DNA from 2 places in the Methylocystis echinoides genome. Region 1 is predicted to be linked to the other one. Evidence: riboswitches for the same ligand, from Rfam matches in the RefSeq annotation. Region 1 holds a riboswitch; the other holds the start of a gene.
The links. A riboswitch is a leader RNA that binds a small molecule or an ion and turns the genes downstream of it on or off. The one in region 1 is predicted to bind cobalamin.
Positions count from the first base shown of each region.

Region 1 (5,128 bases):
CCTTGGCGAAGGTCTTCACGCCCGACTCGACGATCTTGGCCAGCACGTTCTCCGGCTTGCCGGCGTTCTTCTCCCGCAGCAGATTGGCCTCGCGCTCGACCACGGCCGGGTCGAGGCCCGACGCGTCCATCGCCTGCGGATTGGCCGAGGCGACATGCATCGCGATCTCGCGGGCGAGCTTGGCGAGAACTTCCTTGTCACCCGTAGACTCCAGCGCGACGATGACGGCGATCTTCCCCTGGCCGTCGACGACCTGGCCGTGCACATAGCGGCCGACGACGCCGTCGCCGACCGTGAGCGCGGCTGCGCGGCGCAGCGTGAGATTCTCGCCAATGGTGGCGACGGCGCTGGTGACGTTCTCGGCGACCGTGCCGCCGCCCGGATAGGCCTGCGCGCCGAGGTCCGCGGCGTCAGCCTTGCCGCTCTTCAGCGCGACTTCGGCGATGTTCTTAACGAGCGTCTGGAAGTCGGCGTTGCGCGACACGAAGTCGGTCTCGGAGTTCACCTCGACGACGACGCCGGTCTTGTCCCCGGTCAGCGCGGCGACCAGGCCTTCGGCGGCGACGCGATCGGCCTTCTTGGCGGCCTTGGAGAGACCCTTCTTGCGCAGCCAGTCGACCGCAGCCTCGAATTCGCCTTCGGTCGCGGTGAGCGCGGCCTTGCAATCCATCATGCCGGCGCCAGTGCTCTCGCGCAGTTCCTTGACGAGGGCGGCGGTGATCGTGGCCATGGTTGAAATCCTTCTGTTTCGCCGGTTGGAAGCATGCGGGCGGCTTCCCGGCTCTCTGGGGCGTTTATTGCGACGGGCGCCGGCTCAGGAAAGAGCCGGCGCCCGGGGTAAAGCCAAAAAATGACGGTCCGCGTTACGCGGACAAAAGCGCGCGCGCCTGATCGACCCAGCCGTCGCGGGAGATGCGGCCGTTGAGCTTGAGATCGGCGTCGACCTTCTCGACGTCGGCGGGCGTCATCGCGGCGATCTGCCAGTAATGGAAGACGCCGGCGTCATTGAGCTTCTTGACGAGCTGCGGACCGACGCCATTCAGCTTGGCGAGATCGTCGGGCGCGCCGCGCGGGGCGGCGAGAAGCTCGAAGGCTTCCGTCGACTCATAAGCCGCGCCGGCGCCAGCGCTGTCGGCGACCGCGGGCTCGGCTTCCGGCGCTTCGGCCTCGCCGAGGTCGACGCCCAGCGCGCCCTGGCTGCGGGAGATGCCGTCGATCGCCGCCTTGGCGATGAGATCGCAGTAAAGCGCAATGGCGCGGCCGGCGTCGTCATTGCCGGGGATCGGGAAGGTCACGCCGTCGGGATCGCAGTTGGTGTCGAGAATCGCCACGACCGGGATCTTGAGGCGGTTGGCCTCCTTGATCGCGAGCTGCTCCTTGTTGGTGTCGATGACGAAGATCAGGTCGGGCGTGCCGCCCATGTCCTTGATGCCGCCCAGCGCCTTTTCGAGCTTCTCGCGCTCGCGCGTCAGCAGCAGGCGTTCCTTCTTCGTGACGCCCTGGGCGCCGGCCGAGAGCTGGTCGTCGAGCTTGCGAAGACGGTTGATGGAGCCGGAAATCGTCTTCCAGTTGGTCAGCGTGCCGCCGAGCCAGCGGGAATTGATGTAATATTGCGCGCTGCGCTTGGCGGCGTCGGCGATCTGGTCCTGCGCCTGGCGCTTGGTGCCGACGAAGAGCACGCGGCCGCCCTTGGCCACCGTGTCGGAGACGACCTTCAGCGCCTGATGCAGCAGCGGCACCGTCTGGGCGAGGTCGATGATGTGGATGTTGTTGCGCGCGCCGAAGATATAAGGGGCCATCTTCGGGTTCCAGCGATGCGCCTGGTGGCCGAAATGAGCGCCCGCCTCGAGAAGGCCGCGCATGGAAAAATCGGGAATCGCCATGTTTTTTCTCCGGTTGAGCCTCGGCGAAAGCTTGGACGGGCCGGAAATCCGACCACCGGAAACGACGTCTTGGATCAGACGCCGTGAGACTTTCGCCTGTGGGATGCGCGCGCTTATAGGCGAAGCGCAGCCAAGGAGCAATAGCCTCGTCGCGCCGGTTGCGCGCCGACCCCCGCGCGCGCCCGAGCAGCCCGCCGGGAAAGGACCCGTGAGGGCGAAAACTTTAAATTTTGCGACGCAAAAATTATTTCCTCCGCGACCTGTTGTCGCAGTCTAATGCCATGAACTTATTGGCTTATATGGCAATTTTGAACCCTTAAAAACCGGTTTTACAGGCGCATTGCCAAGCGTTTTGAATCGAGCTAGGGTTACCTCGATGCGGCAAGCATTCTGGTAAAAAAACAACAGGGGGAAAACGCATGGCCGTCAACGTTCACAACTCCGGCGACATTGGCAAGATGCTGATCTGGGTTGCCGCTTTCGTCGGCTTCGTCATCGTCGCTCTCACGTGGGTTCCGGACTGGATCTCCCCCGAGGGCACCAACGGTACGGGCAACGGCACCGATCCGGGCGTCGGCCGCACCGTTCGCATGGTTCAGTAATCATACCCCTGCCATGGACTTGCCGGGGGCTTCGCTCCCGGTCTCGTCTTTGCAGGGTCGGCCATATTCTATGTGGTCGAGCAAATGGGAGCCGACGGTCTCGACAAGCTCGAGCGTCGGCCTCCTTTTTTGAGCGGCGCGACGCCATGCGCACGCGCCTGTCGGACTAAAACTCGATCCCCGCCTGCGCCTTCACGCCCGCCGAGAAATGATGTTTCACCAGCGTCATTTCTGTCACCAGGTCGGCGGCCGCGATCAGTTCCGGCTTGGCGTTTCTTCCTGTGACGACGACATGAAGGTCGGCGCGTCGCGACCCGAGTCGGGAGAGAACCTCTTCGAGCGGGAGATGGTCGTAGCGCAGCGAAATATTCAGCTCGTCGAGCACCAGCAGGCGGACGTCGGGGTCATCCATCAATTCGCAGGCCTTGTCCCAGGCGCGGCGCGCGGCCGCTTCGTCGCGAGCGCGGTCCTGCGTCTCCCAGGTGAAGCCCTCGCCCAGCGTATGCCAGGACACCGGGCCGAGCTTTTCGAGCATCTCGCGCTCGCCGCTGCGCCACTGGCCCTTGCCGAACTGCACGACGCCCACTTTCCAGCCGTGGCCAAGCGCCCGTAAGGCAAGACCAAAGGCCGCAGTCGATTTTCCCTTGCCCGGTCCGGTGTGGACCATGAGCAGGCCCTGTTGCGCGATGGTCTTGCCGGCGACCTCGGCGTCCTGCACGGCCTTGCGCTTTTCCATCTTGGCGCGGTGGCGGCGCGCGGCGTCGTTTTCCTCTTCCGTCAAGCCGGACTCCTCATTTGACGTCTACAGAACCAACGCATATGACTGGTCGCGACGGTCCTTCGCAAGAAGGCGAACAGGGAACGCGGTGCGGGCACGCCCCAAAACCGCGGCTGCCCCCGCAACTGTAACCGGGAAGGCTGCGCCATCGGCCACTGAGCGAAAGGCTTGGGAAGGCGGCGCGGATGATGCACCGGAAGCCAGGAGACCTGCCGTCGCGGCGATGCTTCATCGCCTGTCGCAACATTTCGCCGCCGGTGGGGCGGCAGGGAGACGTCGCATGACGACCAACACCGCCGCCGTCCGCTCGCTTGCAACCTCGCGCGCGGAAGTTCTCAAAGCCGCCTTCGTCGCCTTTGTGCTTGGCGTCGGCCTCGTCTACGGCGCCGGCTTCGCCAATTCCCAGAGCGTTCACGACGCGGCGCATGATTCGCGCCACGCGCTCTCTTTCCCGTGTCACTGATCGCCGCGCCACGCGACCCGTGATCGCGCGCCTTCTGGCGGCCGGCCTCGTCGCCGGCGTTGTTGCGGGACTCGCTGTCGCGGCCCTGCAGCATGTCACCACCACTCCCCTCATCCTCGCCGCCGAGGTCTATGAGGCGGCGCAGCATGCGCGTGACGCCGCCGAACAGTCGGCGCCCGCTTTCGAGGGCCTGCGGCGCACCGCGGCGACGAGCGTTGCAACCGTCGCCGTCTGCATCGGCTATGCGCTGATCCTGCTCGCCGGCATGCTGGCGTCGGGCGATGCGATCGGCCCGCGCCGCGCCGCGCTGTGGGGCGCCTGCGCTTTCGCGGCCACTGGCCTCGCCACCAGCCTCGGCCTCGCGCCGCAGCTTCCCGGCGCGGCGGAGACCGATCTTGTGGGCCGTCAGCTTTGGTGGTTCGCCACGGCCGTTTCGACGGCGTCGGGCCTTTATGCGCTTTTACGGGGAGACTCCGTCGTCGCCCGAGCGCTCGGCGTCGCGATGCTCGTCGCCCCGCATTTTTTCTGGCCGACGCCGGCGGCGCCCGAAAGCACGGTTCCGGCTGAACTCGCCGCGCGTTTCGCCGCCGCGTCGCTCGCAGTGCAGGCGACATGCTGGGTGCTCGCCGGCGCGCTCGCCGGCCTCGTCTGGCGGCTCTCGTCACGCGATGAAACGGAGGCGGCATGAGCGCGCAGAAAATCCCAGCGACCATCGTCACCGGCTTTCTGGGCGCCGGCAAGACCACGCTGATCCGTCACGTGCTGGAGAACGCCCGCGACCGTCGTCTCGCCCTCGTCATCAATGAATTCGGCGACGTCGGCGTCGACGGCGACATTCTGCGCGCCTGCGGCGTCGAGAATTGCCCCGACGAAAATATCGTCGAACTCGCCAATGGCTGCCTGTGCTGCACGGTGGCGGACGATTTCGTGCCGGCCATCGAAGCGATGCTCGCGCATGAAAAGCGGCCCGATCACATTATCATCGAGACGTCCGGCCTCGCTTTGCCCAAGCCGCTGGTAAAGGCCTTCGAGTGGCCGGCGATCCGCTCGAGGCTGACCGTCGACGGCGTGATCGCCGTCATTGACGGCAAGGCGGTGGCGGAAGGCCGCTTCGCCGACGATCTTGACGCGATCGCCGAGGAACGCGCCGCGATCGAGACGATCGACCACGACAATCCGCTCGAAGAGGTGTTCGAGGATCAGCTTGCCTGCGCCGATCTCGTCATCCTCAACAAGACCGATCTGCTCGACGAAGATGAAGCGCGCGAGGTGGCCGCGCGTCTCACGTCGGGCGCGCGCGCGGCGGTGAAACTCGTGCGCGCGCATGAAGGCAGGGTCGATCCGCTCGTGCTGCTCGGACTTGCTGCGGCGGCGGAAAATGATCTCGACAATCGCCCCTCGC
Region 1 is NZ_CP156084.1:240,313-245,440, forward strand. It holds gene tsf (translation elongation factor Ts) at 1-730, opposite strand, end outside; gene RVU70_RS01215 (30S ribosomal protein S2) at 864-1,883, opposite strand; gene RVU70_RS01220 (hypothetical protein) at 2,303-2,485, shown strand; gene cobO (cob(I)yrinic acid a,c-diamide adenosyltransferase) at 2,652-3,266, opposite strand; cobalamin riboswitch at 3,302-3,495, shown strand; gene RVU70_RS01230 (CbtB-domain containing protein) at 3,544-3,726, shown strand; gene RVU70_RS01235 (CbtA family protein) at 3,746-4,414, shown strand; gene cobW (cobalamin biosynthesis protein CobW) at 4,411-5,128, shown strand, end outside.

Region 2 (5,128 bases), on a different replicon from region 1:
AGGCGGCGCCCTGAATGAGAATGCCGAAGGTGATTTCTCGCCAATGGTTCTCGAAGAGGTCCCGAAGCAGCTCTTCGAGGCTCGCCGGATCGGTCGGCAGGGAAAACACGTCCAAAGGCGTTCCGTCAGGCTCCACGACTCGTGTGGGCGACGATTCAGCAGCATCTCTACTGGTCATGCGATTTCTTGTCCCTGAAAGCAGTAAGGGGAGCGCTGGTACCGTTCCCCTGAACCTGCGCCAAAGTCGCCGCGCGGGCTCAGAACGACACCTTGATCGACCCACGAAACGTACGTGGCGCGCCGATGACGTTGAAGTTTAACTGTTGCATGTTCCACCCTACGCTTTCGGGATTAGTCAGGAACGCGCCCCCGTAAGGATGATACGGGTCGAAAGCCGTCGGCCCCAAGCCGCCCGTGACGAAGTAGGTCTTGTCCAAGAGATTGCTCACATTGAGTTGGGAAATGACTTTATATTTGTCGAAATTGTACTCATAAGCGCCAAAGAGGCCGATCAGGCCATAGCGCGGCGTAGACTGGCCAACGATATAAGTCCCATCATTCGCCGTGCGAGCGAAGGGAAGGTAGCCGGTATAATCGTAGCGCGCCCCCACTCTCAGCCCTTTCAACAAGCCGTCCTTGAATTCATAGGCTGACGATAACGCTCCGACATTTCGGGGAACGAAGGGAACCGGTTGCCCGGGGGCCGGCGCCGACAATTGATTCAGCTTGGTTTTGGCGATGATTGCATCGGTGTTGGCGTAGGCGAGGTTCACGCTCCAGCCAGGCAGAAGCTCGCCCTGAATGTCGAGCTCAGGACCCTGAGAGCGCGCTTGGCCTACAACATTCACGTATTGGAAACTCGACGTAAAGCTGAAGGGAAGGGAGACGGGAATATTGGTCTTGACCAGATGGTAGTAGGCGGCCGTGGCCTGAAGTCTCCCGTCGAACAGAGAAAGCTTGACGCCTCCCTCCTCCTGCTCGCCGGCGCTCGGGGGCGCCGGGTCGTTCGTGCCGTAAACGAGCCTGCCGTTGTAATTCGGGCTGTAGGACTGGGTGTAATTCCCGTAGAAACTGATCCACTCGAGCGGTCGCCACAGAAGCCCGGCACGCGGCGTGACTCTCTGCCCGACGAGCTGTTTCGTCGTGAGGATTGCGTCATAATTGCAGGGGAAGACAAGTCCTGCAATTGGGTTGATGGCGAAGGGCCCGCAGATGTCGGAGTTGCTGGTCCCCGTTCTGCTGTTGAGATATTGCCAGCGGGCGCCAGCGAGGACGTTAAAGCCATATGGCAACTTGATCTGATCTTGAAGATAGGCACCGACATTGTCAGAGTACTGGGTCGTGGCGCTGCCGGGATAAGCGTTATATGCGGGACTATAAGGAACCGGCGCGCCGAACAGACCGATCTGTTCCGGATAGGCAGTGTACAGATAAGAGCTTCTAAAATTCAAACGATAGTAGTCGGCTCCGGAAAGCAAAGTATGCTCGAGAAACCCGGTATCGAAATGGCCAACCAGGTTGGCCTGCGTCGAATATTCCGCCTGCCTGGTGTTAAGCGGGGAAGAAGTGTTAAACAGAACGACGCTGTTTTGAAGCGGCGGATAGTAAGGCGGGTAAGGTAAATAACAGGACGAGCTTCCAGGGGTCACGCAGTCAGTGATGAAGGAAGAACCGCCGTTGTTTAGCATATTGTTTTGAAATAACTGCACAAAGGCGGTTTGCTGGAACGACCAGTCTTTATTGAAGTCGTGATGAAACGTGACTTCGGTAAAGTCCTCCTGCTGATTGTAGGGCGATCTCGGCCCCCAGTTGAAACTGCGTCCAAGCCAAAGAGGGGAGAACATCCCGAAATACGGGGTGAAGAAATTATCTTGATTCATATTGTTTCGTTGAAATTGACTGGACGCCCTGATCCAGGTGCCGCCGTCAATATCCCATCGCAGGACGGGATTTATCATAAAATTTGTGGCGTAATCGAGCGAACGGAATGACCCGTCGTTCTCATACGACATGATGACGCGGTAGAGCAGATCCTTGTTTTGAGTGACGGGTCCTGTGGCGTCGAGGACCGTGCGGTAGGCGGCGTAACTACCGAACTGTTGCTGCAATGAAAATGCTGGCTTATCCAGCGGCTGCTTTGTGTTGATGTTAACGATGCCGCCTGGCTCCACCGCGCCATAGAGGATGGCGGCTGGCCCTTTCAGGACTTCGACGCTCTCCACATTCGCCATATTGACGCTGGCGACTCCTGCGGACGTGCCGAAGCCACCCACGCCGAAGCTGTCAATCCGGAAACCATCGCGGAAATAGTTTTGTGTCGGAAAGCCGCGAAGAATGATTTGCGTGAACGCGTTCCCAACCGCCGCGTTGCCGCCCCCCGAGAACGCGACGCCACTGACGTCTTTCAGTGCTTGATCGATTGTGATGACCTGCTGATCCCGAAGCATCTGCTGGGTGACCATCTTGGTCGTGACCGGCGCGTCCATGACCGGCGTGTTGACTTTGGTCCCTAGCGACTCGATCGGCGCGGCGTAGGACGTGGGATTATTGCAGATCCCATCGGCGCAAATTTGCCCGTTGTTCCCAGGCCCGATTTGCGTGCCGTTGCCATCAGCGGCCTGTTCGATAGCCGCTGGCGCTCCCGTCGTGGCGCCGCCGCCGCTCGCGCCGCGATTGGGGCTCGGTTTCGGCGTGCCGATCTCAATCGCCGGCAGCACCTCCTGGGCGAAAGCCGGCGCCGAAAAGATCACAGAAAGGACGCAGGGTAGGAAGGGCGAGCCACGCCGCAAGACGCCGCAATTGCGGTCTTTGTGGGCTTTCGGGAATTGGGATTTCATAAGCATGAGCTCGCAGCAGACGTGGACCGTCACTGCGAAAGGTCTGAGTCCATCATGGGCGACAACTAGCCCAAGATGGAGATCGACCGCCTCGGTGCACCCCGACCGACGCTATCGCGCGTGACCACGAATGATGGCAGGTCTCCTGGCTCGCGGGTCGTCGCCTTGAGCCGCCTTCCCAGGGAAATTTCCCCAGTGGCATATTGGCTCGAAGGCTCTCCGCTCACAGTTGCGGGGGCAGCCTCGGAATAGCGCTCTCGCGCGCACCGAATTCCCGTTTTGATCCCCGAAGGGAACCATCGAGATCATAAAAGCCTGTAGCAGGCGGACTAGTCAAGCCGTATGGATAAGAGCAGCGCAAAGATTCGATGGACCGTTGCGATTCCGCATCAACCGTGAACGCGACGGCGAATGAACCCCCGGGCCTCCATGACTTGAGCGGAAGCTTTCGTCGTGACCTAGGCACAACATGACGCTGCTTCGAGTTGCTTGCGCTTTGATCGCCCCTGGCAAAACGGGAAGAGCATTAAATCAAATGCGGTGAATCCGATCTTTGCTGCCTGCCGTTGGCCGAGAGTCATTCCCCGAAACGGTCGCCCAGTCGCGCCGCGTCCATAAGCCCCACCCCGTCGGTTCGACAGGAAAAGGCAGAAATCGATACTATACTTGTGCACGCGGAACTTCGGAGATGCCGCAACCTGCCGCCCTTACCACCGAAGGCGCTCACTCGGAGTTATGGAGCAAGACGCGCAGCAAAGTCCCTACTTTTGCAACTCAACTTGCGCAAAAGCGCTTTTTACGCCAGGCCTTATGACAAGTAAGAATGACGCTCTCGATCGCGTCGCGTATCTGTTCCTTCCGGGAAAACCTCCGTGGCAATGCAAGCCGACGGACAAGTTGGCGGACCCGCTATTCGGCTGATCCGGACGTTGTCACGACGTTGTCAAGGCGCATGAGGGTTTTGTCCCATTTGTCGATAAATCCCATAGCAAGCGCGGTCGCCACGAGCGTTGCAAGATTGCTGGGCTCATAAATTCCGGAGGTGCTGGCTAGTCGATTACAATAATCCTTATACCGTTCCGTTCGTCCGGCGACAGCAATTGCGATGTGGGCCCCGTGTCGGCAGGCGATATCGGGCCAACAGGTTTGTGGCAACAAACCCCAGGACAGCTGGTCGTGAAGATGAACAAGAGCTGCAACCGCTGCTACAGTTAATGGGTCGCGGTCCAGATCGTGGTCGTTTTGCCGGGCCAGCGCCGCTAATGCAGCCGGCAAGCGTCGACTTATCTCTTCGAACAAAGTGTCCGGCTGGCAGCCGAAGCGTTCGAGCAATCGGGCGCAGGAAGATTGACGGATTGGCGTGAGACCGTTTTGCAAGGCGAGCGTGTCTTTGACGGCGCGATGGACCGTACGGCCGATTAATTCTCCGAGCTTACTGTGATGTCCTGCTGAGGTTAGCTAGAGCGGTCCATCGGCGGGCGCCATCACGGCAATCTGATCGGTGCCAGTTCCCGTGGCGATCTGTGATGATTGCCGCGAGGGCGCCGACAACTCCTGCAACAAGGCCGTTTTGGCCTCGGTTGCGGTCATCACCGCGCGAACGAGCGCGCCATCCGACACAGGCGTGTTGATGACCAGCATAACGTTGATTGTTCCATGTTGGTCGGGCCCAATAGGGCCGAAGCGCTCGAAAACTCCGCTGAACTCATAATAGGACGACGGATCGCCAGCGCGGGCCGCATTCCCGTCGACGCCGCCGGTCGCGATCGTCGCCACGGCAAGGTCGCGAAATTGCTCTTCAGCGATGCAAAGATTATTCATATTCGCCGCGGTGCCGAGCCCTGCAGCAGTGGCGGCGGCAAGATCGTGTTCGGTCAATAGGAGGGAGTCGTATATTGCGGGGTGGCGGTGAGCCTTCATGAGTTGGTGCATCTCGTGCCCCATGGCTTCACAGCATTGATGATTGAACACGATATCGAGGTCATCGGCGAGACCTCCGTTTGAGGCGGAGGTCGAGAGCACCTTGAAGGGACGGCGAAACCGTAGGCTGACAAACTTGTAATCCCGGTGCAGCTCAACGGATTCGAAAAACGTCTTCAACAGCATCACGATCTCTTACAGCTTGTCATTGATGCACCGGTTTTCTGCAACTGCGAGGAACCGCGGTCAATTGGCGCTTCGCGCGTTTGCTCGATCGAAGGCCGCCTAGACACCGGCCTCCGAGCTTCCCCGCGGGGCGCGCAGGCGCCTTTGCCCCTGAAATAGCTCGAGATGGCCGTTTTTGTCGAAAT
Region 2 is NZ_CP156087.1:59,739-64,866, forward strand. It holds gene RVU70_RS21190 (hypothetical protein) at 1-178, opposite strand, end outside; gene RVU70_RS21195 (TonB-dependent receptor) at 258-2,837, opposite strand; cobalamin riboswitch at 2,955-3,153, opposite strand; gene RVU70_RS21200 (hypothetical protein) at 3,747-4,214, opposite strand; gene RVU70_RS21205 (adenosylcobinamide amidohydrolase) at 4,296-4,943, opposite strand.
Region 2: another riboswitch for cobalamin. It lies ahead of RVU70_RS21195 (TonB-dependent receptor); the one in region 1 lies ahead of RVU70_RS01230 (CbtB-domain containing protein).